Regions from separate parts of the Rhodococcus sp. B7740 genome, predicted to be linked through region 2. Evidence: predicted binding sites of a transcription regulator. Region 2 holds the regulator's gene; the other holds the start of a gene.
What was found. The regulator HspR, encoded in region 2, represses chaperone genes until heat shock. The targets are predictions, from matches to a motif close to ANNTGAGTNNNNNNNACTCANNT.
Positions count from the first base shown of each region.

Region 1: the regulator HspR is predicted to act here: its motif matches at 5,781-5,803, upstream of clpB (ATP-dependent chaperone ClpB).

Region 1 covers NZ_CP010797.1:4,573,717-4,589,034, forward strand. The annotation lists gene dinB (DNA polymerase IV) at 1-686, shown strand, start outside; gene NY08_RS21300 (cytochrome P450) at 687-2,084, opposite strand; gene NY08_RS21305 (TetR/AcrR family transcriptional regulator) at 2,179-2,754, shown strand; gene NY08_RS21310 (DUF2277 domain-containing protein) at 2,777-3,091, shown strand; gene NY08_RS21315 (helix-turn-helix domain-containing protein) at 3,088-3,507, opposite strand; gene NY08_RS21320 (hypothetical protein) at 3,801-4,472, shown strand; gene NY08_RS21325 (globin domain-containing protein) at 4,495-5,658, opposite strand; gene clpB (ATP-dependent chaperone ClpB) at 5,862-8,408, shown strand; gene NY08_RS25315 (DUF5666 domain-containing protein) at 8,505-9,560, shown strand; gene NY08_RS21340 (hypothetical protein) at 9,646-10,701, shown strand; gene NY08_RS21345 (LemA family protein) at 10,760-11,338, shown strand; gene pyrE (orotate phosphoribosyltransferase) at 11,442-11,990, shown strand; gene NY08_RS21355 (class F sortase) at 12,013-12,510, opposite strand; gene NY08_RS21360 (hypothetical protein) at 12,608-14,440, opposite strand; gene NY08_RS21365 (MFS transporter) at 14,716-15,318, opposite strand, start outside.
Region 2 covers NZ_CP010797.1:2,934,023-2,949,340, forward strand. The annotation lists gene NY08_RS13510 (TetR/AcrR family transcriptional regulator) at 1-37, opposite strand, end outside; gene NY08_RS13515 (ABC transporter ATP-binding protein) at 107-1,855, opposite strand; gene NY08_RS13520 (ABC transporter ATP-binding protein) at 1,852-3,600, opposite strand; gene NY08_RS26260 (hypothetical protein) at 3,706-3,879, shown strand; gene NY08_RS13525 (alpha,alpha-trehalose-phosphate synthase (UDP-forming)) at 3,931-5,379, shown strand; gene rsgA (ribosome small subunit-dependent GTPase A) at 5,528-6,544, shown strand; gene NY08_RS13535 (hypothetical protein) at 6,546-6,776, opposite strand; gene NY08_RS13540 (MFS transporter) at 6,931-8,346, shown strand; gene NY08_RS13545 (MarR family winged helix-turn-helix transcriptional regulator) at 8,343-8,744, shown strand; gene NY08_RS13550 (FAD-binding oxidoreductase) at 8,748-9,509, opposite strand; gene NY08_RS13555 (heat shock protein transcriptional repressor HspR) at 10,069-10,485, opposite strand; gene dnaJ (molecular chaperone DnaJ) at 10,485-11,660, opposite strand; gene grpE (nucleotide exchange factor GrpE) at 11,691-12,323, opposite strand; gene dnaK (molecular chaperone DnaK) at 12,320-14,164, opposite strand; gene NY08_RS13575 (hypothetical protein) at 14,470-14,970, opposite strand; gene treS (maltose alpha-D-glucosyltransferase) at 15,268-15,318, shown strand, end outside.

The DNA.
Region 1 (15,318 bases), 1.6 Mb from region 2:
ACATCGAAAGGCTCTGGGGCGTAGGCAAAGTGACCGCCGAGAAGCTGCACGTCCTCGACATCAGGACCGTCGGGGATATCGCAGCCTACGGCGAGCGGTCGTTGGCATCGGTGCTCGGCAAGGGAGCGGGCGCCCATCTGTACGCGCTCGCCATGGGCCGGGATCCGCGACGCGTCCAACCCGGGAAGTCACGCAGTTCCATCGGCGCGCAGCGGGCACTCGGACGCGGCAGGCACGACGCGGCCGAGGTGGAGGCCTCGTTGATCGGGCTCGTCGATCGCGTCACGCACCGTATGCGCGCAGCACAGCGTACCGGTCGAACGGTCATGTTGCGCTTGCGGTTTGCCGACTTCACTCGCGCTACCAGATCGCACACGCTCGATCGCGCCACCGCCGACACCCGAGACATCCTGGACGCCGCGCTCGAACTGCTCCGTGATGCCGCACCGCTGATCGCCGAGAAGGGCATCACCCTCGTCGGTGTCACCGTCTCGAGTATCGACAAGGGTGGAGCCGAACAGCTCGAGTTGCAGTTCGACGCACCGCAGGTGCGGACGCCGCCGGAGGCATCGGCTCTCGACCGTGCGCTCGACGGGGTGCACAAGAAGTTCGGATCGACATCGCTCACTCGTGGGGTGCTTCTCGGCCGCGATCCGGGAATCTCGGTTCCGCTGTTGCCCGACTGACTAGAGCCGAGTCGACGGTTGCACCCGAAAGCCCGTGGGCATCATGGTCAGTCGCTCCACGACCTCAAGCCGGTACGACGGGTCGGCGTGCAGATCGAAACGCTGGAGAATGGTTCCGAGTACCAGGACCGCCTCGTGAATGGCGAATTGCCTTCCGATGCAGGCACGTTCACCGGTACCGAAGGGCTTGTAGACATGAGCCGGTCTGGCCCTGATGCGGTCGGGTAGAAAGTTGTCCGGGTCGAACTCGCCGGGACGCTCGCCCCACACCGGATCGCGATGCAGGGCCGTCACCAGCACGATCGCCCAGTCCCCGGCCGCCATTCGGTAGCCGTCACCGACGGTGGTCTCGGCCCGTGCTCCTCGGCCGAACGCGGGAACCGTCGGCCACAGGCGCAACGATTCGTCGAGGACTCGGCGGACGTACCGTAGCTTGGGGACCTGCCCGAACTCGGGCTTGCCCGCACCCCAGACCTCGTCGACCTCGGCGCGAGCCCGTTCGAAGACCTCCGGATGTGTCGCCAGGTAGTACAGCGCGAACGACAGCGCACCGGAGGTGGTCTCGTGCCCGGCGATCAAGAACGTCAAAATCTGGTACCCGATGTTGGCTTCGCTCAACGCATTCGGATTGTCGACGTCGCGTGCCGCGTTCATCATGATCTGCAGCAGATCGTCGAAGTTCTCGGTGGACCGGCGTCGAGTTCGGACGACGTCTGCGAGGACATCGGCCAAATACTGTTTGTTCTGCGCGTACGCGCGATCCGATCGGGCGAACAAGGGTTTGGCGAACGCGGGAACCCTGAGCATCGCCCGCCGCTGGTTGTAGGTCAGTGCGCCGACCATCGCGGAGACGAACGGATGCGGCTCGGTTCGCGCGAACGAGCCGAAGCTGTAACTGAACCCGGTACGACCGATCGTCTCGAGCGTCAGCTTCGTCATGTCCGAGGACACGTCGGTCGTCGCCCCGGTGCGTGCGCAACCTTCCCAGTGCCGAACCAGATCGTCGGCGACGTCGACCATGATCTCGTGATAGCCGCGCATGGCACCGGCGGTGAACGCCGGACGCAACAGATCGTGGGCGCGTTGCCAATTCGGTTCGTGGTTGTAGGCGGTGAACAGACCGTCGGCTCCGATGTCGCGCAGATTCTCGACGCCGGGAGGGAGAAACTTCTCGAACCGCTTCTCGTCGCACAGTTCGCCCACCACATCGGCACCCGAGGCGAACACGAACCGTCGACCGAGGATGCTCCGCTCGAACATGGTGCCCAGGCGGCCGGCCATGGCGGTCGAGTCCTGAACCGGTGTGCGCGGGTTGATTCCGAGAATGTCGCCGAGCACGGGGACTCGGTACGGGGGATGCGGCAGAGGGCCGTTTCGTACCGCGAACTCAGTCGACATCGCCACTCCATCGTTTCGAGACAAGCCTGTTGAACCGGTGTCCAATAGTGACCGTACTCACTGTTGAACTCGTGTCAAGTAAAGTTCGAGGCCCATGACCACACCCCGTAAGCGGATGACGCCGACGCAACGGCGTGCGCAGCTACTCGAGATCGGCTCGGCGCTGTTCGCCGAGCGGCCCTACGAGGACGTGTGGATCGAGGAGGTCGCCGATCTCGCAGGCGTCTCCCGCGGGTTGATGTACCACTACTTCCCGTCCAAGCGTGAATTCTTCGTCGAGGTCGTGCGCACCGAATCCGAGCGAAACCTCGACCTCACCGCACCGGACACCTCCCTTCCGGTCCTCGAGCAGATCGCCGCCGGTCTCGACGCGTACATCTCCTACACCGACGAGCACGCGCACGGCGTCCGCGCCGTCAACCGCGGGTCTCTGCTGGGAGACCGACGGATCGACGACATCCTCAGGCGCGAGTTCGAGATCCAGCAGGAGCGGATCCTGGCTGCTCTGCCCGAAGGATTTCGCGACGACGAGATTGTCCGCACCGCACTGCGCGGGTGGGTGGCCTTCGTGCGAGCGGTGTGCCTGGACTGGGTGGAGCGCAGAACTCTGAGCCGAGAACAGGTTCGTGCGGTGTGTCTACGTGCCGTGGCAGGTCTTCTCGAGGTGTGAGCTGCGGGGTTATCGTCGATGCATGTGCCGAAACATCACCACCCTGCGAGGGCTGGAACCACACGCAACCGACGAGGAGATCGAAGCGGCCGCGCGTCAGTACGTCCGCAAGATCAGTGGTGTGCAGAAGACCTCGGACGCCACCCGTGACGCCTTCGAGGTTGCCGTCGCCGAGGTGACGGCGACGACGCACCGGCTCCTCGACGCGCTCCCGGAGCGGCGTCAGCCACCGCCGACGGTGCCGCCACTGAGGCGTCCCGAAGTGCAGGCGCGAATTGCGGCCGCGGGAGTGCAGCCTGCGGAACGACCCGTATCGGCCTCGAAAGCCGGATCCTAGACGGTGCTGTCCGGCGGCACCGCTGGAAGTCCTTCGCTCACGCGCAGCTTCTCGGCCATCGAGCTGAGCAGGTTCTGAGATTCCTCGGACAGGTCGAATGCCCTGGCGGACAGGCGACGTAGGCCGTATCCCTGCAGCTGGGTGAGCAGTTCGAGGTCGTGATCGACCTTGGCCGCATAGATGTTGTCGAAGAAGTAGTCGGCCTTGACCTTGAAGAACGCGGCGAGTGCCGCCACGGTGTCGGCGGACGGATTGACGCGCTGCCCCGACCGCAGTTGCGAGATGTACGGCTTGGAGATCTGGTGCCCGCGCAGGGCGAGTGCGTCGGCGACCTCGGCATTGGTGTGAGGCTTGCGTCCGGGCGGGTGGATCGTGGCGAACAGATGGTTCAGACGTGCGGCGAAATCAGCGGACATCGGGGATGTGTGTGCCTTCCTGATACAGCCGCTGCCCACCCGGGCAGATCGGTCCGCCACGGACCGAACCGGCTCATAGTAGCCGCTGTCGTGATCCCGTCGAATCATGGCTGACCTGCAGAAATCCCTCCCAGAATCGGACTGATCGGTTTCATGAGGTGGCTGACGTGCGGGGCCGAGTCCGCGCGGCCGGGTACCCGGGGAAACGGGATCGAACGAATGCTTTTCCGCAGAATCGGGCGCGTGATCGGAGCCTCGGTGGCAGACTGTCTTGCCAGGCGGAGGGGGTGGAGATGACCGGTCGTCAACGACGAACGTTCGATTCACGAGACGGTGACGCGGAGGTGGTCGAGCCTCTGCTTCGAGCAGTGCTGTCCTACGCACCGCGGGACGAATCGCCCATGCCGCACCCGTCCGAGGGAATCATGCTCCGCGCCGAGGACGGATCCGGATTCGTTCGGCTCGAACTCGCCATCGCAGACGATCTCGGCGCAGGCATCCCGGGTCCGTTCGGATCCAGGTTCTACGAATGTGGATCATTCGAAGTGATTGTCCCGCAACGAGATCCCTGGGACGGTGCACTGCTGATGATCCACCTGCTCGACACCCGAGCGCCCCACCGCTTCGAGTTCGTCACGTCCATGCCGCCTCGGTGGAGCCTGCGGCTCGAGCACGACGGCTCGGTGTCGGTACTCGACGATTCCGGTGATGCGGTGATCTTCATCGGCCGCCCATGGGCTTTCGACTCGGATCTGCATCCGGTTCGCGTGCACTACACCATCGAGAACGACCTTCTGGTGCAGAACGTCCTGGCCGACGCGGACGCGGGCTATCCCATTCTGATCGACCCCGATCCCGACGCGATCATCACCGGAGACGGCAGGCTCATCACCGAGACCTGGACTCCTCGCCTGGTGGCGGGCGGAATCGTCGAGGATCTGCCGCCGAAGTCTTTGTCGAGCTGAAACCCGAGCAGCGCAACGTGATTCAGAACGGATCGTGCTGAATGTGCTTCATCGGTGTGCCGACCTTGCGGAGGGCGTAGATCGTCGTCCGAACCATCGACGGCGACCCACAGATCTGAATCTGCCGATCGGCCCACGAGCCGAACTGGGTCACCACCTTGCCCACCGCGCCGTGCAGACGGTGGTGCATTCCCCACGGCAGTTCGCGAGGTGTGCCCGAGTACCACCACGGATTCTCGAGCTCCTCGGTCACCGGAACGACCGTCAGCCACGGATTGGACAGCGACAGCTGCCACAGCGTGTCCAGATCGTAGAGATCGCACGGATACGTCCCGCTGACGAACAGATGCACCCGCGGATTGTTGCTGCGCTGCGCCATCTCCATGACCTGCGCGCGCAGCGGAGCCAGGCCGGTACCTCCCGCGATCATCAGCACGTCCTCGCGGATCGCGCGATCGACGTGCATCCCGCCCAGTGGCGGGCTGATGGACCAGCGATCACCGACCGCGGTCTCGGTGACCATCGCCGGCGACACCCAGCCGCCGGATACGCGTCGGACGTGGAACTCGATCTCGCCGTACGGATTGCTGGGGATGGCCGGGGACAGATACCGCCACAGCTTGGGCCGCTGCGGAATCTGCACACTGACGTACTGCCCGGGGAAGTACGGAATTTCGCCCTCGGTCTTGAGCCGCACGACCGCGAGGTCGTCGAGAAGCCGATGATGTTCGACGACGGTGGCACTCCAGAACGGCGGCAGTTCGTCGTTGTCGGCGGCTTCGGCCATCGCATCGCTCACGACGGTGAGTGCGTCGTTCCAGGCCGTCTCGACCTCGTCGGTCCACACCTCGTTGCCGGCGAACGTGCGGAACGCGCTGATCAGGGCCGAGCTGCCCGCACGGAAGTGCGCGCCCGAGATTCCGTGCTTGCGGTGGTCCCGGCCGAGTTGCTCGAGGAACGGTTCGACGCGGTCGGGGTCGTCGAGATGCTCGAAGACGTACCCGAGGGCCATGACGAAGTGTTCACGCAACGCATCCATCGACGCGGGGAACAGGGCGCGGAAGTGGGGGTGCTCGGCGAACAGGTGGCCGTAGAAGGACCGAGACAGCCGCGCCGGTCCGTCCTGGGCGGCCACGACGGACTTGAATCCGGTGCGAACCAGGGAGATCGTGCGTGCGTCGAGCATCGATCTACCTCCACCCCACCGATTGCCCCACCGGTCACTGCCGTCGACCGTCTCCAAAGTAGACCGATCGAGGGTATCGCGCACGGTACGGAATGTGCAGAGTCGCGCACGAAGAAAATCAGGGTTGAGCGGAACAGACTCAACTTGTCTATGGTTGTACCCAGCGACAGTCACGAAACCCGATCCGAGAAAGAAGGTGACCGGTGGACAGTTTCACTCCCACCACGAAGTCGCAGGCAGCGCTTTCTGCTGCCCTGCAGGCCGCATCCGCGGCCGGTAACCCGGACATTCGTCCGGCACATTTGTTGGTGGCGTTGCTCGATCAGACCGACGGCATCGCCACACCCTTGTTGAAGGCCGTCGGCGTCGACCCTGCAACGGTGCGTCGAGAAGCGCAGAACCTCGTCGATCGCATGCCCTCGGCATCCGGCTCGACCACAACTCCGCAACTCGGCCGTGAAACCCTCGCCGCGATCACCGCAGCGCAGCACCTGGCCACCGAACTCGACGACGAGTTCGTCTCCACCGAGCACCTCATGGTGGGCCTGGCGACCGGCAACGACGACGTAGCCAAGCTTCTGAGCGGCCACGGAGCCGGACCCAACGAATTGCGCGACGCCTTCCAGGCCGTTCGTGGCAGCGCTCGGGTCACCAGTGCAGATCCCGAGAACACCTATCAGGCGTTGGAGAAGTACAGCACCGACCTGACCGCGCTGGCCCGCGAAGGCAAGCTCGATCCCGTCATCGGGCGCGATACCGAGATCAGGCGCGTCGTGCAGGTCCTGTCGCGACGCACCAAGAACAACCCGGTGCTCATCGGCGAGCCCGGCGTCGGCAAGACGGCCATCGTCGAGGGACTCGCCCAACGGGTCGTGGCAGGCGATGTTCCGGAGAGCCTGCGCGGCAAGACCGTCGTCTCCCTCGACCTCGGTTCCATGGTCGCGGGGGCGAAGTTCCGCGGTGAGTTCGAGGAGCGGCTCAAGGCCGTGCTCGACGACATCAAGAACTCCGCGGGCCAGGTCATCACATTCATCGACGAGCTGCACACCATCGTCGGTGCCGGCGCGACCGGCGAGTCCGCGATGGACGCGGGCAACATGATCAAGCCGATGCTGGCCCGCGGCGAACTGCGTCTGGTCGGTGCGACGACCCTTGAGGAGTACCGCAAGTACATCGAGAAGGACGCTGCCCTCGAACGACGCTTCCAACAGGTCTACGTCGGAGAGCCCTCGGTCGAGGACACCGTCGGAATCCTGCGCGGACTCAAGGAACGCTACGAGGTGCACCACGGCGTCCGGATCACGGACTCCGCCCTGGTCGCTGCGGCAACGCTCAGTGATCGGTACATCACCGCCCGCTTCCTGCCGGACAAGGCCATCGACCTCGTCGACGAGGCCGCGTCGCGGCTGCGCATGGAGATCGACTCGCGCCCCGTCGAGATCGACGAGGTGGAGCGGGCCGTCCGTCGCCTCGAAATCGAGGAGATGGCCCTGGCGAAGGAGACCGACGACGCGTCGAAGGCTCGCCTCGACAAGCTCCGCCAGGAACTGGCCGATCTGCAGGAGAAGCTCGCCGGGCTCAGCACCCGCTGGCAGAACGAGAAGAACGCCATCGACTCGGTGCGAGTCCTGAAGGAGGAGCTCGAGAACCTGCGCGGGGAGTCCGACCGCGCCGAACGCGACGGCGATCTGGGCAAGGCCGCCGAGCTGCGTTACGGACGCATCCCGACGCTCGAGAAGGAGCTCGCCGCCAAGACCGAGGACTCTCCTGCTCAGGGCGAGGTGATGCTCAAGGAGGAAGTGGGACCGGACGACGTCGCCGACGTCGTCGCGGCCTGGACCGGAATCCCGGCCGGCCGGATGCTCGAAGGCGAGACCGCCAAGCTGCTCCGCATGGAGGACGAACTCGGCAAGCGAGTCGTCGGACAGAAGGACGCCGTACAAGCGGTGTCCGACGCGGTCCGGCGCTCCCGTGCCGGGGTGGCCGATCCCAACCGTCCGACGGGATCGTTCCTGTTCCTCGGCCCCACCGGCGTCGGCAAGACCGAGCTGGCGAAGGCGTTGGCGGAGTTCCTGTTCGACGACGAACGGGCGATGGTGCGCATCGACATGAGTGAGTACAGCGAGAAGCATGCCGTCGCTCGGCTCGTCGGTGCACCTCCGGGTTACGTGGGCTACGAGGCCGGCGGACAGTTGACCGAAGCCGTGCGCAGGCGGCCGTACACGGTGGTGCTCTTCGACGAGGTCGAGAAGGCACACCCCGACGTGTTCGACATCCTGCTCGCAGTGCTCGACGAGGGTCGTCTCACCGACGGCCAGGGCCGGACCGTCGACTTCCGCAACACGATCCTGATCCTCACCTCCAACCTCGGTGCCGGCGGTACCAAGGAGCAGGTGATGGACGCGGTGCGGCGTTCGTTCAAGCCCGAGTTCGTCAACCGACTCGACGACGTGGTGGTGTTCGACGCGTTGTCCGAGGATCAGCTCGAGTCGATCGTCGACATCCAGCTCGGCTTCCTGGCCAAGCGTCTGTCGGCTCGTCGCCTGACGCTCGAGGTGTCGTCGCCGGCGAAGATGTGGCTCGCGGTGCGCGGTTACGACCCGCTGTACGGTGCGCGTCCGCTGCGTCGACTGATCCAGCAGGCCATCGGGGATCAACTGGCGAAGTTGCTCCTCGCCGGTGAGGTCCACGACGGCGATGTGGTGTCGGTCAACGTCAGCCCGGATGGCGAGCACCTGATCCTGGGCTAGCCGGGGTCGCCTGTCCGAACAGGCCCGCACGAGCGCTGCTCGTGCGGGCCTGTTTCGTGCTTCGACCGGGGTGCAGCGGGTGGGTACGCTCGTGGAATGACGAATCCGGACGACCCGCGGTCACCTCGAGAACGCGATCAGGACGCGGCGCGCCAGGCGGAGTCGTCCGAGCCGACCCAGGACGACGGTCGGCCGTACTCCGGAACCCAGCAAAACCCCGACGGCGCTCACCCGACCGAGGCATATCCGACGCAGGCGTATCAAAACCCGGGCTACGAGAACCCGGGCTACGAGAACCCGGGCTACGAGAACCCGGGCTACGAGAACGCGGCCTACCAGAATCCGGCCCAGCCGAATCCGGACCCGCAGGCGTTTCCGTCGGGGTATCAGCCGACGCAGGCGTTTCCGCCGTACGACCCCGAGCAGCAGGCTGCGGCGAATCAGGCCTACGGCCAGACCCAGCAGTACGGTCAGGCCCCGGGTTACGGCCAGGCCCCGGGGTACAACACTGCTCAGTACGGGCAACCCCAGCAGTACGGGCAGGCTCCGGGCTACGACACTGCGCAGTACGGCCACACTGCGCAGTACGGCCACACTCAGCAGTTCGGACAGCCGCCGGAGTACGGTGCCCCGCCTCCCACCGAAGGACCGAACGACGCCGATTCCGGCAGCAAGGGGCCCCGACCGTGGGTTCTGGCGCTCATCGGACTCGTCGTTCTCGCCATCGTCGTGGTGTTCGGCATTTCCTTCCTGAGCGGGGGATCGGACGAGCCCGAGACCACGGCGACTGCGCCGTCGACCTCGATCCGGCCGCCCACCTCGACTGCGCCCACGACCACGCCGCAGCCCACCGAATCGGGCACGGCCACCACACCCGAGCTGATCCCGGGGGGAATTCCCGAGATTCTCGGCCAGCTCGGCTCGTCGGTGGGAACGATCACCGCCAACGACGGCTCGACTCTCACGCTCGACGGTCTCGACGGCGCCCCGGTCACGGTGCAGACCACACCCCAGACCCAGATAATCTCGTTGTCCGGTAGCGATCTGGCGTCGCTGACCGTCGGTGCATTCGTCGTGGTGCAGGGCGAGGCCGTCGAGGACGGAACGATTCGCGCGAACGTCATCATCGAAACGCCGAGTCTGGGTGGTTAGGCAACCCGCGTCGCAGTAGGGACGGTTCACAGGCCCCGGCGGTGGTGGGCGGCGAAGGTGTCGATGTCGATTAAGGTGGTTCGCGATGACGGCAATGTGGTTCGGCCTTGCGGCAATTGCACTGATGGGTGCAGTGGCCCTGCTCTACATCGACAGGTCCAAGCGAGATCGGTCCGGACGTGTACGGCAGATGTGGGCCAAGGCTCAGGGGTACGAGTATCGACCGCACGATCGAGAACTGGTCACGCGGTTCTCGCGCGCTGCCCTGTCCAAGCCGGAGTTCGACGTGGCTCTCGGAGTGGTGACCGGCGTTCGACGCGGTGAGGAGTTCGTTCTCTTCGACGTCGAGGAGACAGGCACGATCGTGGCCGTGCAACGCTCGGTCGGTTCGGATGTCGACATCGATCTTCGGCCGCGCTCGACGCCACCGCCGCGCGACGAGGACATGGAACTGCTCGGTTCCATCGGTCCACGCGTGGTGTTCGCAACCGACGTCGACATCGCTCGGCGTGTCTGCGACCAGCGGATGGCAGCGTTCACCGAGTCCATCCCGGAGAATCTGCAGCTGCTGTGGAGCGAGAAGGACTGGACGCTCGGGTCACTGCCGCTCGGCAGTGTCGGTCGCGATTGGGATGCCGCGATCGACGCGGTCGCGAGACTGTCGGGCATGTTGCACGTGCTGCCGCCGGTTCGCGGAAGCGCGGTCTACGGCGCTCGCCCCAATGATGATCGGAGTGATCCCGGTAGGCCGTCGGTGCACGAGGCACCCACGCAGCAAGCACCCGTGGCACACAATCCTCGGCCTCGCGTGGCCGAACCCCGTATTCAGGCGGTTCGACGCCCGGAGCCGCCCGTCGCCGAGCCCAGAACCCCTGCACCCAACACGCCTGAGCCGAGGGTTCGGCCTCCTCGCGCCGCCGAGCCCCGTGTCCAGGAACCGCGTGTCCAGGAACCCCGTGTTCAGGAACCTCGTGTTCAGGAACCGCGTCCGCAGGAGCCGGGGCGCAGGCCGCGTCCGCCGAGGCCCGATGCTGCCGGTCCGCAGGCCGCAAGTAGGGCCAATCCGTCGCGTCCGGTGCCGCGTCCGCCCGTCTCGCGGCCGATTCCGTTCGACTCGGACCGCCGACGCAATCAGCCGTGATCGAAGTTCGGGCGTGTTTACGGGCGCAGACGCGCTTACGCGGCTAAATTCGTACCTCGTGACGGTTTCTTCGGGTGTTGTCGTGGCAGTCCTGGTCCTCATTGTTGTGGTCGGTTACGTGGTGGTCGCGGTGCGTCGACTCGGTCGATACAGCGATCAGACGGAGCAGAGTCTGCGGCTGGTCGATGTCGAGCTCGATCGGCGTCACGAGCAGTTGGGCCCGTTCCTCGCCGCCGCGGAGGCCACCGGGCTGTCCGCCGATCTGCTGCGTCAGCTCGGCGGTGCACGTTCGTGGTCCAAGGCCGTGCGCGATCGCAGCCTGGGTCTGCAGGCGCAGGCCGCCGCCGAGAACGCCCTGTCCGCCGCGTTTCACGCCGTGCTCGCCGATGCCGATGCGCGTCGGAACGCGTTGGGCAATTGGTCGTTTCAAGGCCCGGCCGGTGAACTGAACGTCACCGAGCGCCGTATCGCAGGCGCGGTGCGGGTGTACAACGACAACGCGTATCGGTTGTCGCAGGCGATCGGCACGTTCCCGTCCTCGCTCGTCGCCAGGGCTCGTTCGTTGACCGCACCGGAACCGTTCGTGGAGACCAAGGAACTGCTCGACGAGCAGCAGTCGGCCGAGATCGCTGCCTAGTGGCAGAACGATCAGCGGAGCCGGCGGGAGCGCCTGCGCGGGTCGGTAGGTAAGTTCGTACCGACCTATCGAAGATCCGTGGTGCGACGAGAGGAATCCGAACATGGCCGACAGTGCCGCGAATTCGGACCGGCAGGAACTGGCCGATTTGGTGAAAGAGCTTGCCGTCGTGCACGGGAAGGTCACGTTGTCGTCGGGCAAGGAAGCCGACTACTACGTCGATCTTCGTCGCGCGACTCTGCATCATCGGGCAGGCGCGCTGATCGGTTCGTTGATGCGTGATCTGGTTGCCGACTGGGATTTCGTGTCGGTCGGCGGTCTGACGATGGGTGCAGATCCGGTGGCGATGTCGATCATGCATGCGCAGGGGCGTCCGATCGATGCGTTCGTGGTGCGCAAGGCCGCGAAGGCGCACGGCATGCAGCGTCAAATCGAGGGTCCGGACATCGTCGGCAAACGTGTTCTGGTGGTGGAGGATACGACGACCACCGGAAATTCTCCGCTCACTGCCGTGCAGGCTCTGCGGGACGCGGGAGCGACGGTCGTCGGCGTGGCCACGGTGGTCGATCGGGCGACCGGGGCGGACGAGGTCATCGCCGCAGAGGGGCTCGAATATCGATCCCTCCTCGGCCTGGCGGACCTCGGCCTGTAGCCCCTGGCTCCGAAAGAGCTTGTCAGCGAACGAGTTGCGCGACGACGACGAAGTTGTCGTCGGTGGGTTCGCCGCCCTGGACGTCGCAGTTGGCGAGGATCAATCGTCCCGGTACCGAGCGTCGGAGTTCGTTGTCCGCGAGCAGAGATCCCTTAGGTAGAGGGCCGACCGATTCGACCGCGTATTGCAAGGTGCCGCTCGGGGTGCGCAACACGACGGTGTCGCCCGGCGTGACTACCCGCAACGCCTTGAACGGGGCGTCACGCTTCGAATAGTTATGTCCGGCAACCACTACCGTTTGTTCGGTCGAGGTTCCCGGCATTCCGCTCTCGGCCCACCATGCGGGCAGTTCGTCGACCGGGTTCAGCACCTGGCCACTGTCGCCGCCGCGGTAGAGCGGGTCGGGATGGATCGGGCTGCTCAGGTAGGTCGTGCCGTCCGAGGATCGGAGTTCGATGTGGTCCGGCTGAGCGGGAGCGACGTCGCTCGCCGGTGCGGCCACCGAGATCTGTGACTGCACCGGCGAGCGATCGGGTGCGGCGATCCCGACTTCGTCACTCGCACAACCTGATACGAGTAGAACGAGGGTCAGGATCGCCGTCCACAGCCAGCGGGTTCTACGAGGTGGCATCGGTGGAGCTGCGGCGACGCAGGTAGAACGCTCCGCCTGCTGCCGCGACCACGACCACGCCGACTCCGGCCAGGATCACCGGGGTGTTGGACGAGCTGTCCGACCCGCCCGATGCCTCGTCGGAGGAATCGCCGAGAGCGAGATCGACCGGCGGCAGATCGCCGGCAACGCTGACGACACCGTTCTCGTCGGTGGTGAAGTAGTCCGCGACGGTGAACGATCCGTCCTCGTTCCTGACACCGACCAGGGACACTCCGGTCTCGTCGACGACGACGGTGTTCTCGTCGATCTCGGTGACCGGAACGTCCTCGCGGACAACATTTCCGAGGTTGATCGTCCACTCGAATTTCGGTCCGCTGGCGGCCAGTTCGGCTGCTGCGGCCTTCAGATCGGCCTCGGCCTTGGCCTTCGCGTCGGCATCGGCCTTGGCGGCATCGACGTCGGCCTGTACGGCTGCCAGTGCGTCCGCGGCCTCCGTCGCCTTGGCCTTGGCTGCCGCGGCTGCCTCGGTCTTGGCTGCCAGATCTGCATCGGCGGCGACAACCGCGGCGTCGGCGTCCAGAACTGCCTGCGCGGCGTCGTCGGCCGTCTTCTGCAGTGCCGCGATGTCGGCATCCGACGGGGCGGCGTCGAGGGCGGCCTGGGCTGCGGTTGCCGCCTCAGCCTTGGCGTCGGCGTCGGCCTTGGCCGCATCGGCTGCTGTTCGGGCGTCGGCTGCAGCCTTCTGCGATTCGGTCTCCTCGCCTGCGGCAGCCTCGGCTGCGGCTTCGAGGTTCTTGGCGTTCTGCTCGGCCATCGCGGCCACGGCAGCTGCGGTCTGAGCCTCGATGTGCAAGGCCAGCGACTTGGCCGCGGTGGCAGCTGCGGCCCTGGTGGCGGCAGCGACCTTGGCGAGGTTGAAGTTCTTGAACGAGTCCTGCAGTGCCTGGAGGGAGTCCTCGACGGCCTTGGTCGACGCATCGGCCTCGACCTTGGCGCTGGCGGCGAGCTCGGCCTTCGTGTTCGCGTCGGCGCGGGCGGCCGCAGCTGCGGCGGTGGCTTCGGGGTCGCCCGATACCGCTGCGGCTTCGAGCTCGACAGCCAGATCCTCCGCCGTCTTCGCGTCGGCTGCGGCCTGGTCCGCTGCTGCCTTGGCCTCGTCGGCCGCGGTCTCGAGCTCGGCAGCGTCCTTCTTGGCTGCGGTGACCGCAGCACTCGCGGCCTCGCTTTGGATCTTGGCCGATGCGGCGGCCGTGACGGCAGCCTTGGCCTTGACGTCGGCCTCGGCTGCAGCGACCTCGGCCTTGGTGGCGTCGTTACTCGCGGCGGTGTCGGCGGCCTTGGCGGTCTCGAGGCGCACCTGAGCGGCGGCTGATGCTTCGGCGGCAAGCTTGCTGGCCGCTTCGGCGTCGGCGATCGCCTGCCTTTCCGCGTCGGACAGCTGCGGGATGACGTCGAGGTTGACCGTCGCGGTGCCGTCGTCGTTGAAGACGACGCCGCCGGTGACCTGGGGCAGCGGGCGGATGGTCGACGGTAGCTCGGGGGCCGGGACGGCTGCGGCCGCTGCGGCTGCGGCGTCTTCCGGGGTGACGGCCGGAGCAGGTGCTTCGATCTGCGCGTCGACGGTGGCGGATCCTTCGACTGCTGCGCCCTCCTCGGTGGTGGGAGCTCCGGATTCGGTGCCGCCCTCGGTGGCCGGCTGCTCGACTGCGGAGCTTTCGGGTGTCTGATCCTGCGCACTGGCAATTCCCGGTGCAGCGATGGAGAGGGACAGTGCCATGGCGGCCCCGGCAGCGGCGAGGCGCGCCTTCTTGGACCTGGCGATCGACTTCTGCGACATGGAGATTGTGGCCCTTCGGTCAGTGGCAGCAGAGTGCTGCGCGCACCCGCCCTCCCACGCGGAACGGGTGTAGTTGGTGAGTCACACGAACAACCGTGTTGACGTGACCGTAAACCAACCGGCCGGTCTCGGGAACCGTTCAAGCCTTTACCTGAGAATTGGTTATGAAAGTGTTACTGATGGGACTCATGTGACGAGTGAGAATCGCGAAAGCGAACGGCGGTCGAGATCCGAAGATCTCGACCGCCGCGAAAACCTGTTCAGGTGAAGGTATTTCAGTCGCCGACCGTCACGGCCCGGGCCTCGTCGATGCTGTGAGGTGCGGGTTCGTGGTCGTCGACATGAGCGAGCACCTTCCGGCCGGTCGCCAGGACCACGATGGCGAGGGCGGTGCAGGCGGCACCCACCCAGAACGGGACGTGCATGTTCGACTCGCCCAATTTGCCGGCCAGGTAAGGAGCCGCGGCCCCGCCGGTGAAGCGAACAAAGCTGTAGGCCGCCGACGCCGTCGAGCGCTCGACCGGTGCCGAGATCATCACGGTCTCGGTGATCAGCGTGTTGTTGACGCCGAGGAACAGCCCGGCCACGACGGTTCCCACGATGAGGACGATCTTGTTCTCGGTGAACATCGCCATGACCGCCAGGTCGAGGGCGAACAGCAGCAGCGCGAGCATCATCATGTTCAGCGTTCCGAAGGCCCGCTGCAGTTTCGGTGCCACGAACACCGATGCGATCGCCAGGCACAGGCCCCAGCCGAAGAAGATGAAGCCGATGGAGTACGTGCCCATGTCCAACGGGAACGGGGTGTAGGCGAGGAGGGTGAAGAATCCATAGTTGTAGAGCAGCGCGGTGATGCCGACGGTGAGCAGGCCGCGGTG
Region 2 (15,318 bases):
CCACGATGCGCTGCGCGGTCAATCCTGCGCGTGCCATGTCGGCCTCCTCGTCGATTCGAGGACACCGTAACCAAAACTAATACCTTTAGGCAAATCCCTATATCGATCAGCGGCCCTGCCACGCCTCCCACAACTGTGCGTATCGTCCACCGGCCGCGACCAGCTCCTCGTGCGGACCCTGCTCCAGAATCCGGCCGTGCTCCAACACCACCACGCGGTCGGCCGCAGCGGCCTGCGTCAGGCGATGCGCGACGATCAACGTACTGCGTCCCTTCGTGGCCGCCTCGGCGGCGGCCTCGAGATCGCGAGCACCGGAACTGCCGGCTTCCGCGGTGGCCTCGTCCAGCACCGCGACGGCGGGATCGGCGAGAACCAAACGTGCCAAGGCCAATTGCTGCGATTGTGCCGCGGTCAACTGGTGCCCGCCCTCACCGACGGCGGTGTCGAGTCCGTTCTCGAGCGCCTCGACCCACCCCCACGCTCCGACGGTGCGCAGCGCGGCTTCGACGTCGTCGCGACCGGCAGCCGGAGCGGCGAGCCGCACGTCGTCGATCAATCGGCCGGCGAACACGTGGACCTCCTGACTGACGATCGCCACATGTCGTCGTAACCCGTCGCTGCCCAGCGCATCCAGTGGTGCTCCGCCGACACGAACCGTCCCCGCAGTCGACGCCATGGAACCGGCCGCGATCGCCGCGATCGTGGATTTGCCTGCACCGGTGGATCCGACGAGTGCGACGGTCTCGCCGTCACCGACCCTCAGGTTCACCCCGTGCAGCACCTCGTGCCCGGACTCGTACTCGTGCCGCAGATCGGTGACGTCCAAGGTGGCGTCGGCGGGCACGGAACCGTCGCCGACGGGTCGCTCGTCGGGGATGTCGATGACGCCGACCAGACGCGCCAAGGACGCACCGGCGGACTGGATGTCGTCGAACGTGAACAGCAGAGTGCCGATCGGATTGAACAGGCGATGGAACAGCAGCGCTGCGGCCGTCGTCTCGCCGACGGTGACGTAATCGCCTCGTACGAGCAGGAATCCGGCCAGCAGGATCACCGACAGTCCGACGCACTCGGCGCGGTTGCTCCGAGATCCGAAGCGGGTGAACAGGCGGAACACGTCGACGCCGATGTCTCGGGCCTTCGCCGACGCTCGGTCGATCTCGCTCAGGTGCGCCGACTCGAGTCCGTACGCACGAACGGTTTTCGCGCCCTGCATGCTGCTGACGAACGACTGTGCTCGCTCCCCCATCGCGACGCGTTCGGCCGCGTACTTCGGTGCCGAGCGCGGCAGATACCACCGCAGCGCGAGGACGTACATCGGCAGCGCGACGAGCCCCGCCAGGCCGAGCCGCCAATCGATGCCGAGCATCGTGATCATGCTCAGACACACGAGCAGGATCGCACCGACGAGCTGCGGGATCACCTCACCGATCGACTTGGCCATCACAGCGACGTCGTCGCCCACTCGGGAGAGCAAGTCGCCCTTGCCCACTCGCTCCAAGGTGGCGACGGGCAGATGCAGCGCGCGGCGCACGACGGCCTCGCGCAGCGACGCCAGAATGCCCTCACCGAGAGTGCTGATGAGATAACCGCTGAAACCGGTGACGATGCCGCCGATCACCGCGGCCACCGAGATCACGACGACGACACCGATGATCGTCGACGTGTCGGCACCGTCGCGGACACGGTCGACCAGAACACCCAGCACGTAGACCGGTACCAGCGACATGGCCGCGGCAACCGCGCCGAGCAGCAGCGTCACCGCGGTGCGAACTTTCCGCAGACGCAGCTGTTCCAGCAGCCACCGACCGGAGCGAGCACCGGTGGCGATGGGAAGAAGTTCGGGGGTGGTCATCGCAGCACCGCGTCCTTGTACTGCGCGTCCGAGGACGCGAGATGGTGGTGCGTGCCCTCGGCGACGACGCGACCGTCGTCGACGACGAGAACGCGATGGGTCACCGACAGCAACGCGGGGCTCGTGGTGATGAGGATCGTTGTCTGCGAGCCTCGTTCGGTATGTCGAAGTTCGGCGATGCCGCGGGCGATGGCGTGCTCGGTGACGGCGTCGACGGCCGTGGTGGGGTCGTGCAGCACCAGGACCGGGGCGTCGACCGACAGTGCGCGCGCCAACGCCACTCGCTGGCGTTGGCCGCCCGACAGGCTGGCTCCGCGGTCGGTGACGGCGTGATCGAGACCGGCCTCGTGCAATTCGACGACATCGGTGGCCGCGGAGGCGTGCAGCACGACGTCGAGTTCGGCGTCGGGCCGCTCCCGGCCTGCGGTGACGTTGCTGCGGACGGTTCCCGCGAACAGGTCGGTGATGTGGGGTTCGACGAGCACGGTCTCTCGGGCGCGTCGAAGATCGATCTCTCCCGCCGTGATGCCGCCGATACGAACCGATCCGGTGTAGTCGGCGTCGGAGATCTGACCGGACAGCAGCGTAGCGAGCGCTTCCCCGTCCTGCGGCCGGTACGTGACCACGCCGACCATCTCGCCCGGTTCGGTGCGGAACGTGAGACCGTCGAGCGATCGGAACCGAACGTCGTCGACGGCAAGATCTGTCTCTACCGGAACCGTTGACTCGGACTGCGGTAGAACGTGTTCCGCACCGAGTACGAGGGCGAGCCGATCGGCGGATCCGCGCACCATCGCCACCACGCCGGGGATCTTCGACAATCCGGTGAGAGGTTCGATGACGAACTGAGCGAGGCCGATGACGGTGATCAACTCACCGACCGAGATCCGGCCCTGCAGCGCGAACCACCCGGCGGTACCGGCGATCCCGACGGCCAGCAACGCGTTGACCGTTGCCGACAGGCCCTGATAGACGTTGTTCGCGCGAGCGAGCTTCAGAGTCGCAGCCAACGCTGTTCGACTCGATGTCACGAATCGCTGCGTCGCAGCATCCTCGGCACCGATTCCGCGAAGCGGCCGGACACCGCTGACCAGATCGGTTGCCATACCCGACACCCCGGCCACCTCGGCCTGCTGCGCAGTGGCAGCACGGGTGAGCAACGGAGCGAGTCGTTGCAGCGCGATGAGGATGACCGGCGTCCCGATGACCACGGCGAGACCGAGCGGAACGTCGATCACGATCAGCGCGACGGCGGACGCGACGACCGCCACGGCGGACGCGAAGACCCGTGCGATCAGATCGAGAATCCAGGACTCCTTCTCGGCGTCGGACGTCGAGACCGTCAGCAACTCGCCCGCCGACAACTCGGTACGCACACCCCGCGGATCGAGGACGCGACCGGCGACCTCCACGCGCACCAGGTGCGCCTCCCGCTCGATGGCGACCACGATGATGCGGGCACCGATCCGCCACGCGTACGACAGGGTGACGAACAAGGCCGCCAGACCGACCAACGAGAGCACCATCGCGGTCACATCACCGGTGTCGATGGCCCGCGAGACGATCAGTCCGATCGCCACCGGGACCATCGTTTCGCACAGTTGATGCACCCCGAACAGCAGCGACGAGACGATCAGGCGGGTGCGATGCCGTCGAACGGTGCGACGCAAAATTGCGGAGCCGGTGGCCGGAGAGGGCACCTCCACCACTGTCCGAGCACGGCGGAGCGGCACAGAAACGGTCATTTGCTGCAGCCTAGGGCATCGGGAACTGGCGATGGGGTGCCACATTTACATAGAGTCGGGACCAACGAACACCATGTAAGCCCAGCAGAGAGTACGGAGAACACCATGCCTGCCAAGACCTCCACCGACAACGACATCGCCGACGAAGACATCGTCCCACTCGAATACGAGACGGCCAGCCAGGCTCAGCGCGTCGTCGCGGCCTACGCGACCGATGCCGACGAGTGCCGCATGTTGCTGTCGATGTTGGGTATAGATCCCGTAGCGAAGACCGACTGACGCTCTTCGCAGGACTGTTTACCCAAGGATCTACAAGCGGATTGGACAGTTGTGGCTGACGCCTCGCAGGGTTCGGATTTTGTCGTCGTAGCCAACCGGTTGCCGGTCGATCTGGAAAAGCTCCCGGACGGGAGCACACGATGGAAGCGAAGCCCTGGCGGGTTGGTCACCGCTCTCGAACCGATTCTGCGTGCCAACAAGGGCGCGTGGGTGGGGTGGGTCGGCGTCTCGGACGTCGACGTCGAGCCGTTCGTCGAGGACGACCTGCAGCTGCGGCCGGTGCCGATCAGCGAGAAGGAGTACACCCAGTACTACGAGGGCTTCTCCAACGCGACACTGTGGCCGCTCTACCACGACGTCATCGTCAAGCCGGAGTACGACCGCGACTGGTGGAACGCCTACGTCGAGGTGAACCGTCGCTTCGCCGAGAAGACATCCGAGGCGGCGGCACAGGGCGCGACGGTCTGGATTCAGGACTACCAGCTCCAGCTCGTCCCGAAGATGCTGCGGATGCTGCGCCCCGACCTGACCATCGGGTTCTTTCTGCACATCCCGTTCCCGCCGATCGAGCTGTTCATGCAGATGCCGTGGCGCACCGAGATCGTCGAAGGACTGCTCGGTGCCGACCTCATCGGGTTCCACCTGTCCGGCGGTGCTCAGAACTTCCTCTACCTTGCCCGACGCCTCGCCGGGGGAACCACGTCCCGCGGAACCGTCGGAGTGCGGTCGAAGTTGGGCGTCGTGCAGGTCGGCTTCCGGACCGTGCGAGTCGGCGCGTTTCCGATCTCCATCGATTCCGGTGACCTCGACACCAAGTCTCGCTCCAAGGCCGTCCGTGATCGGGCCAAGCAACTGCGCAAGGACCTGGGCAACCCCAAGCGCATCATGCTCGGCGTCGATCGCCTCGACTACACCAAGGGAATCGACGTTCGGCTCAACGCGTTCCGCGAACTGCTCGAAGAGGGCCGCGTCGATCCGGCCGAGAACGTCATCGTGCAGTTGGCGACGCCCAGCCGTGAGCGCGTCGAGAGCTACGTCGCCATGCGCGGTGAGATCGAGCAGCAGGTGGGCCGCATCAACGGCGAGTACGGCCAGGTGGGCCACCCCGTGGTCCACTACCTGCACCGTCCCATCCCCCGCGACGACCTGCTGGCCTACTTCGTCGCCGCCGACGTCATGCTGGTCACTCCACTGCGCGACGGCATGAACCTGGTCGCCAAGGAGTACGTGGCCTGCCGCAGCGATCTCGGTGGCGCACTGGTGCTCAGTGAATTCACCGGTGCCGCAGCCGAATTGCGACAGGCATACCTGTGCAACCCGCACGACCTCGACAGCGTGAAGGACGCGATCATCGGAGCCCTCGAGCAGGACCCGGAGTCGGGCAAGCGTCACATGCGCGCCATGCGCAGGCAGGTTCTCGCCCACGACGTCGATCGCTGGGCCCGCTCCTTCCTGACCGCGCTCGCAGCGCCGGCGGAGGGCACCAACCTCACCCGATAAATTCGCTTTCCTTCGAACCGTCGACGGCTGTAACTTTGCCGTCGACGGCTTCTTTTTGTGTATTCCAACAGTGAGGAGGTGGGCATCGTGGCCACCTGGACGAGCGCACACCCGAGCCCACGTCACTCCTCTCCGAAGGAACCCTCGCATGTCCTCTCTACTTCACTACGGCCTCGATCGGCACTGGCTCGATGAGTTCGAAAAGCATTCTCAGGACGCAGTTCTCGCCCGCGTAGTTCGCGTCGACCGCGGCGGATTCGACGCCGCCACCGAGAACGGAATCGCTCGATGTACGGGCGGTGCCGTCTGCACCGGGGATTGGGTGGCACTCGACGCAGAATCGTTCCGGCTGATCGCCATCCTGCCCCGCCGCACGGCCGTCGAACGCGCCTCCGCCGGAACCACATCCGACACACAGGTTCTCGCAGCCAACGTCGATACCGTCGTCGTCACGGTCGCGTCGGACACCGCCCTCGACCTCGGTCGCGTCGAGCGCTACATCACCCTTGCCTGGGGCAGCGGCGCTGTTCCCGTCCTCGCGATAACCAAGACCGACAGCGGAAGCGTCGCCGAAGAAGTGTTGTCGTCCGCCGCGCCGGGCGTCACCGTGTGCAGCACCAGTGCAGTATCGGACGGCGGAATCGATTCGCTGGCAGCACATCTGCGCGGCACGGTCGCCCTGATCGGGCCGTCGGGATCGGGCAAGTCGACACTCGGCAACGCTCTGTTGGGCGGTGCGGTTCTCGCCACCGGGGCGACCCGCGAGGGCGACGGCAAAGGCAGGCACACGACGGTGCATCGGGAATTGGTGCCCATCCCGGAGAGAGAACTGGTGCTGCTCGACACGCCTGGACTACGTTCGGTGGGCGTCCAAGGATCGGAAGACGCTGTGGCGAGCGCCTTCTCCGACATCGACGAACTCGCCGCGTCGTGTCGATTCGCTGACTGCGCGCACGAACGCGAACCCGGGTGCGCGGTACTCGCCGCCGTCGACGCGGGCGAGCTCACCGAGAGAAGGTTAAGCAACTACCGAAAACTGTTGCGAGAGAACGCCTGGGCCACCTCCAGGCACGATGCACGCGCACGCAGCGAGAAGCTGCGTGAGTACAAGCAGATCTCGAAGTCGCTGCGCCAGAAGTACGCAGTCGACGGTAGAGGGCGGTAGGTCAGCTCTCGTCGAACAGTGAGGGGCTGTCGGTCTCCGTCTCGGCCTGCCGAGTCGAACCTTCACTGTTCGACGCCTTGCGCACCACCTCGACCGTGGTGGTGCGTACCGACAACCGATGACCGTCGTGATGCTCGAGCAACGCCAGACCCTGACGGATCTCGAGCACCTTCCACGGGCCGGCATGCCCGGACGCCTGAACCAGGTCGCCTGGTGCGATCTCGGAAGCCACTGTTGTTCTCCATTCAGCGAGCAATCGGGTTCGAGCAAGTCTGTGACACACACCCTATCGGGCCTGCCTGGCCCGCATCTCACTTGCTCGTCGAACAATTTAGGAGTACTCATGTAATAGTTGTAGATATACAAGCATTATCGTGGAGGTGAACGTGGCCGAGTTGACTCGACGACACCGGTATCTCGTGCTCGGCATCTGCTGCCTGAGCCTGTTCCTCGTCAGCACCGACAACACGATCGTCAACGTCGCGCTGCCGTCGATGCGCGCGGATCTGAACGCATCGGTCTCGGGTCTGCAGTGGATCATCGACGCATACACGCTGGTCGTGGCATCGCTGTTGATGCTCGGCGGCTCGATGGCCGACAAGTACGGCCGCAAGCGCTTCTTCCTGATCGGCACCGGAACGTTCGTCCTCGGCTCCTTGCTGTGCAGCATCGCACCGTCGCTCGGCTGGCTCGTCGCCTTCCGCATGCTCCAGGCAATCGGTGGCTCGATGATGAACCCCGTCGCGATGTCGATCATCACCAACACCTTCACCGATCCGAAAGAACGCGCAGGAGCGATCGGCATGTGGGGTGCCGTCGTCGGCATCTCGATGTCGGCCGGTCCCGCCCTCGGCGGAGTCCTCGTCACCGGTGCCGGTTGGCAGTCGATCTTCTGGATCAACGTTCCGATCGGAATTTTCGCGCTGGCGATGACACTGAAGTTCGTCCCGGAATCCAAAGCCGAACACTCACGCAAATTCGACCCTGCAGGCCAGTTCCTCATCTTCGCGTTCCTCGCGTCCCTCGTGTTCACCATCATCGAAGGTCCCGCGAAGGGTTGGGGATCCCCGCTGATCGTGTTCACCGGTGCCGTCGCCGTCGGCTCTCTCGTCGGACTGCTGGTGGTCGAGTCACGGATCGAGGAACCGCTCATCCAACTGAAGTTCTTCAGGAGCGCACCCTTCAGCGGAGCGACGGTGATCGCCGTGTGCGCGTTCGCATCCCTCGGCGGATTCCTGTTCCTCAACACCCTCTACCTGCAGGACGTGCGCGGATACTCACCACTGCACGCCGGTCTCTACACCCTGCCCATGGCGTTGATGACCTTGATCTTCGCGCCGATCTCCGGTCGCATCGTCGGCACCCTCGGAGCGCGCATTCCGCTGCTCGTCGCCGGAGTCGGCTTCGTGGCCTCGGCACTGATGCTCACCCGACTGACTCCGACGACGTCGTTCGCTTGGCTGGCCGTCGCGTACGTGATCTTCGGAATATCCTTCGGCATGGTCAACGCCCCGATCACCAACACCGCGGTGTCCGGAATGCCACGCAGCCAGGCCGGAGTGGCATCGGCCATCGCATCGACGAGCAGGCAGGTGGGTCAATCGCTCGGCGTGGCCGTCGTCGGATCCATCGTCACGGCGAGCATCGTCGGCGAGATCTCCGACGGCTTCACCGCCGCCGCGGTCCCTGCCTGGTTCGTCATCGCAGGCGCAGGCGTGATCGTCACCGCGCTCGCAGTGGTCACCACCGGCCGATGGGCACGCGCAACCGCCGATCGAATCGACCAACCGGTGCTCGTATGACCGGCGATGCAGCACACGTCTGGCGCGAGATGCGCGCACTGATGCTCGAGAAGCACGACACCCGACGAGCCGTCGCCGACGCCACCGGGATGAGTTTCCTGCGAGCCAAGCTGCTGACCAAGTTGCTCACCGGCGATCGGACGATCACCGAGCTGGCCGAGATCCTCGCCTCCGACGCGCCGTACATCTCGCTCAACGTCCGCGAACTCGAGAAACGCGAGCTGGTTCTGCGTACCGAAGATCCCGAGGATCGCCGACGCCGCATCATCGGGCTCACCGACACCGGACGTCTCCTCGCCGAGAAGGCCCGAGCGATCGCCGACGCCCCGCCGCCGGAATTCACGACAGTCTCTGCCGAAGACCTGGCGCATCTGCGTCGGATTCTGCAGCTGCCCTGATGTTCAGAGGACAGTGCTCGAGCGGCGGATGGTGTCGAGTGGGGTGCCGATCTCGACGAGCGCGCGCACGGTCGCTGCTTCCATACCCGGTGAGCCGCAAACCAGGATCTGGCGATCCGGGAACGGCCCTTGCGTCGCGACGACGTCGGCCACACTGCCCTCCCAGCAATGCTCCGGCTCGAAAAATGAGGCGCTGGAACCGATCTCGGCATGAATGCGGTCGTTCCATCGATCCGACGCCCACGGCTCGTGCAACTGATCGACCACGGGTACCACCGTCAACCACCGGAACTCCGCCGCCATCAGCCACAGCATGTCGCCCGCATACAGATCACGAGGCGACTTACCGCCGACGAAGAGCGTCACGTTCGGCGGCTGCTCGCGACGTGTGAGGTCGAGCAGAATAGCCCGCAACGGAGCGAGACCGGTCCCACCCGCAATCATGACCACATCGCGCCCCGAATCGTCGACATGGAGACCACCCTGCGGATCGCTGATCTGCCACACATGACCGGGCCGCGTCTCGTTGACGATCGATCCGCTCACCCAACCGGCAGGCACGGCTCGAACATGGAATTCCAGCTTGCCGTCTCGAGAAGGCGGCAACGCAGGTGAGTACCGCCGCGTCAGAGCAGTGTTCTGAGGAACCGTGACCGACACCGACTGGCCCGCCCGAAACGGCACCGCGTCGCCCTCGAGTCTGATCACGGCGAGATCGTTCCGAAGACGGTGATACTGAACGACCGTCGAACTCCACGCCTGCATGCCGACCAGAATAGGGGTCGGCGCCGGGTGTCTAGCAAACGCGCGCGCGTTGGGCGGGCGCGTCGGGATCGAGGTCGGGGTGGGCGCGCGGCGGGGTCGAGGTCGGGGTGGGCGCGCGGCGGGGTCGAGGTCGGGGTCGGCGCGCGTCGGGGTCGAGGTCGGGGTCGCGCGTCGGGGTCGGGCGCGCGTTGGGGTCGCAAACGCGCGCGCATTCGCTGAACGCGCGCGAAATGTCGACCGAATCACCGACGAAACTGCGCGCACCCGACAAAGGCGCGCGCGTTTGCGAGGAGGTGCGCCCGAGACACCCATAACGCAGCCCCGTGAACCGAGCCCGACCCGCACAGCCCAGCCCCGCCCAGGTTCGCTCGCTCAGCACCACTCGCCACCGCAAACGCGCGCGCATTCGCTGAACGCGCGCGAAATGGCGACCAAATCACCGGCAAAAATGCGCGCACCCGACAAAAGCGCGCGCGTTTGCGAACAGACGGGGCCGAAACTGCGCGCACCTGACAAAGGCGCGCGCGTTTGCGAACAGACAGGGCCGAAACCGTCGAACCTAACGCTGGTGGCGTGGCTTCCAGACCACGAGGGCGTTGCGCTGGATCGGCACCAGGTCGCGGCGATAACTGGCGTGCACGTTGGCCAAATCCTGAGCCAACTCGGAAACCCGAGCCTGTAATGCCTCGACCTGATTGGTCAGCTCGATGATGCGCTTGATACCGGCGAGGTTGACGCCTTCGTCCTGCGAGAGTCGCTGTACTTCACGAAGCAGCGCGACATCACGCGGCGAGTAGCGGCGCCCACCGCCGGTGGTGCGGTGGGGGGTGACCAAACCGAGTCGATCGTAGGTGCGCAGCGTCTGCGCGTGCATGCCGGCCAGCTGTGCCGCCACCGAGATCACGAAGACCTGGGCGTCGGGATCAGCTTGACCGCCGCCGGCTTTCGCGGATCCACCCTCGGGAGGGACCGACATCACACACCTGCCCACCCGGCCCGCGGGTCGAATCCGCTGGCCTTCTCGGCTTCCAGATAAGTCTTCAGAGCGTCGGTGGCAGCATCGTCCAGTTTTTGCGGGACGGCAACTTTGACGGTCACCATCAGATCGCCGGTACCGGACTTCTTCGGCACACCGCGACCGCGCACGCGCAGCACTCGGCCGTCGACGGTGCCGGGTGGAACCTTCACTCCCACGCGACCGTCGAGAGTGGGCACCGACAACGTGGTACCCAGCACCAGTTCGCCGTAGCTCACCGGAACGGTCACCGTCAGGTCGTCGCCCGTGCGACCGAACACCTTGTCGGGCTTGACCCGTACGGTCACGAACAGGTCGCCCGACGGCGCGCCGCGCAGGCCTGCTTCGCCCTGACCGGCGAGTCGCACCTTCTGGCCGTCACTGATGCCGGCCGGGACGCGCACGGTGATGGTCCGGGTGCGGTTCTGCACTCCGGTTCCGCGGCAGTCGGCGCACGGGTCGTCGATGATGGATCCGCTTCCGCGGCAGTCGTCGCACGGCTCACTGAAGCCGAACGCGCCTTGGTTTCTGTTGACGACGCCTTGGCCGTTGCATCGGGGGCACACCCGCGGGCTGGTTCCGGGCTTCGCGCCGCTGCCGTGGCAGGTGGTGCACGAGGACGGGCTGGTCAGCTTCAAGGGGACCGTGACGCCCTGTGCCGCTTCACGGAACTGCAGTGAGGTCTCGGTCTCGACGTCGCTGCCACGTCGGGGCCGGTTGCTCTGCGTGCGCTGCTGCGCGCCGCCGCGATTGAACAGGCCGCCGAACAGGTCGCCGATTCCGCCGTCGCCGCCGCCCTGACCGAAGATGTCGCCGACGTCGAAGGTCTGGCCTCCACCGCCGAATCCGCCTGCACCGGGCGAGAATCCACCGCCACCGCGGCTACCGAATCCGCCCGAGGCGAACAGTCGTCGTGCTTCGTCGTATTCCTTGCGCTTGGCCGGGTCGGCGAGGACGGCATGCGCCTCGCTGACCGCCTTGAACTTGTTCTCGGCCGAGGCGTTGCCGGGATTGGCGTCGGGATGATTGTCCCTGGCCAACTTTCGGTACGCCTTCTTGATCTCTTCTGCAGTCGCGCTGGAGGAAACGCCCAGCTCCTTGTAGAAGTCCTTCTCGATCCACTCCCGCTGGCTCACCGGGCGTTTCCTCCTCTCGCTGTTTTCTGTCTACTGCTCTTCGGACGCAGGTGCATCCGATTCTTGCGCTGCACTGTCCACGACGCCGACCATCGCGGTCCGCAGGACGCGCTCGCCGAGCTTGTAGCCCGGACGCATCAGCGTCCCGACGACCGGACTGCTGCCGTCGCCCTCGTGGGAGACCGCCTCGTGGATGGCCGGGTCGAAGGCGTCGCCTTCGGCTCCGAAGGTGGTCAGGCCGATGTTCGAGAACACCCCTGCCAACTTGTCTGCCACTGCCTTGAGCGGTCCGGTTTCGAGATCGCCGTGCTGGCGAGCTCGCTCGAGGTCGTCGAGAACCGGAAGGAGCTGCGAGACGACGGACGCCTTGGCGTTCTCCGCTCCGGTCTGCTTCTCGCGGTCGGTGCGACGCCGGTAGTTGGCGTATTCGGCCGAGACGCGCTGCAGATCTGCGGTGAGTTCTGCGACCTGAGTGTCACGCGGGTCTTCCACGACGTCACCGTCGACGGTCCCTTCGTCCACCGAGTCGGGCTGGGGCGCAGCCCCGGTGCCCACCAGGGGCTCCGGAACTGCGTCACCTTCCCGTACTTCACCGGTCTCGGGATCGATCTTTCGCTTGTCCACGAAAGTGACCGGTTCTTGCTCGGTGTTCTCCGACGTCACTTCTTGTCCGTGTCGTCGGCGGGCTCGTCGACAACCTCTGCGTCGACGACACCGTCGTCAGCGGCCTGCGCGCCACCCTCTGCGCCGCCCTGCTCCTTGGCCTGAGCCTCGTAGATGGCGGTGCCGAGAGCCTGCGACTCGGTCGAGAGCTTCTCCACGGCGGTCTTGACTGCCGAGATGTCGCTGCCCGCGAGAGCTGTCTTGGCGTCGGCGATGGCGGTTTCGACGCGTCCCTTGAGCTCGGCGTCGACCTTGTCCTCGTTGTCCTTGACGAACTTCTCCGTCTGGTGGACGAGGGACTCGGCCTGGTTGCGGACCTCGGCCTCTTCGCGACGAGCCTTGTCCTCGTCTGCGTGAGCTTCCGCGTCGGCGACCATGCGGTCGATCTCTTCCTTGGACAGGCCGGAGCCGTCCTGGATCTTGATCGTGTTCTCCTTGCCGGTGCCCTTGTCCTTGGCCGTGACGTGCACGATGCCGTTGGCGTCGATGTCGAAGGTGACCTCGATCTGCGGGACGCCGCGAGGAGCCGGGGGCAGCTCGGTCAGCTCGAAGGAGCCGAGGAGCTTGTTGTGCGAGGCGATCTCGCGCTCACCCTGGAAGACCTGGATCTGCACCGAGGGCTGATTGTCGTCAGCGGTGGTGAAGGTCTCGGAACGCTTCGTCGGGATGGTGGTGTTGCGCTCGATGAGCTTGGTCATGACGCCACCCTTGGTTTCGATACCGAGGGACAGCGGCGTGACGTCGAGGAGCAGAACGTCCTTGACCTCACCCTTGAGCACACCGGCCTGCAGTGCAGCACCGACGGCCACGACCTCGTCCGGGTTGACGCCCTTGTTGGGCTCGCGTCCACCGGAGAGTTCCTTGACCAGCTCGGAGACGGCGGGCATACGCGTCGAACCACCGACGAGCACGACGTGGTCGATGTCCTTGACGGCGATGCCGGAGTCCTTGACCACTGCCTGGAACGGCGCACGGGTGCGGTCGAGCAGGTCGGAGGTGATCTTCTGGAACTCCGAGCGGCTGAGCTGCTCGTCGAGGAAGAGCGGGTTCTTGTCGCCGTCGACCGTGATGTACGGGAGGTTGATCGAGGTGCTCTGCCCGGAGGACAGTTCGATCTTCGCCTTCTCGGCGGCCTCACGCAGACGCTGCAGAGCCATCTTGTCCTTGGTCAGATCGATGCCGTTCTGAGCCTTGAACTTGTCGACGAGCCAGGTCACGATGCGCTCGTCCCAGTCGTCGCCACCGAGGTGGTTGTCTCCGGACGTCGCACGGACCTCGACGACGCCGTCGCCGATTTCCAGGAGCGAGACGTCGAACGTGCCGCCACCGAGGTCGAACACGAGGATGGTCTGCTCGCTGTCGCCCTTGTCCAGGCCGTATGCGAGAGCTGCCGCGGTGGGCTCGTTGACGATGCGCAGGACGTTGAGACCGGCGATCTGGCCGGCTTCCTTCGTGGCCTGACGCTGTGCGTCCTCGAAGTAGGCGGGAACGGTGATGACCGCGTCGGTGATTTCCTCACCCAGGTAGGCCTCGGCGTCGCGCTTGAGCTTCTGCAGCGTGCGCGCGGAGATCTCCTGAGGGGTGTACTTCTTGCCGTCGATCTCCACGGTCCAGTCCGTGCCGACGTGGCGCTTCACGGAACGAATCGTGCGATCGACGTTGGTGACCGCCTGGTTCTTCGCGGGCTGGCCGACCAGCACTTCACCGTTCTTGGCGAAAGCGACGATCGACGGGGTGGTGCGTGATCCCTCGGAGTTGGCGACGACAACCGGTTCGCCGCCCTCGAGGACGGACACGACCGAGTTGGTGGTCCCGAGGTCGATACCGACCGCACGAGCCATAATGTTTCCTCCTGTTGTTGCGTGGATTCAGTCCCTGGGTGAGCGAACTCCGCTCAAGTTTGCACAACGCGTTCTGTCGCGTCAACTTCCAACTTGAGCCTCATCCACTCAAGGCTGCTGACCTGCACAACGGAGGGTGTGACGAATTTGTTCCCCGAGGGAGCGGCTGCGCCGCATGTGCATGGAAATTCGGTGCCTGCCACGAACTTCTACTCACATGGGGCGAAGCCCCTCCACAGCAGTACGCCGCGACGATCAGCAAGGATCGTCGCGGCGCAGCGGGGAGAAAGCTGTTGCGGAAGGAGTTACTCGGCAGGCTCCTCGGCCGGTGCGGGAATGCAACTGTGGCTGAGCAGGCCACCGGTGATGTTGTCGAGGAAGTTCGCATCGAGTGCACTGGCGAATGCCGCGGCACCGGCGGGACGAGCGATCCATTCACGATCGACCGAGGGCACGGTGTACGTGGCCGCTTCGCCTGCCTCGATGGTCGCCTCGGTGTTCTGACCCTGCACGCCCGGCAGTGCGCCGTAGTTGACGTTGACGTTCGAGGCGTCGTCCGCGCCGACGTTGTCGACCTTGACCTGCAGTGCGACGACACCGCCCTCGGGTGCGTCCTCGACCGTGGTGTCGCAGACGGCGGCCATGGTCACCACCAGGTCCGGGCTTTCGAGCACCACCGAGCCGAGCGGGCCGACGGGTTCGGGTGCCGGTTCGGCCGATGCTGCCGGTGCGAGGGCGACCGCACCGATGGCGGCGGCCAGAGCGGCCGTCGAGGCCAGGATCGATGTGCGGGCAAGACGTCGCATGAACAACTCCTGTAGCTGAGGGGGATGTGACTCATGAGTCTGATGTGACAGATGGGTCAGTTGGTACCTGACTCACTATGGCCTATCCGAATCAGACATTCCACACCAGGCGGTCTCGATTCGATGACGTTCGCATATCGAAGGAAAGGGCCCCTGACGAATCACATCCGTGTAGTTCGGCGTAGGTTTCACCGGTCGGCGAGCCAGGTTTCACCGCTCACCGATCAGGGGAACCACAACCCTGCGGATCGGCCGCGCCCTACGTAGGGTTGAGGAAAAGCGAGGCTACGGAGGCACATGGATCCCGAAGTGCAGCACGAACCGAGCGAGATCACCTACGACGAGAAG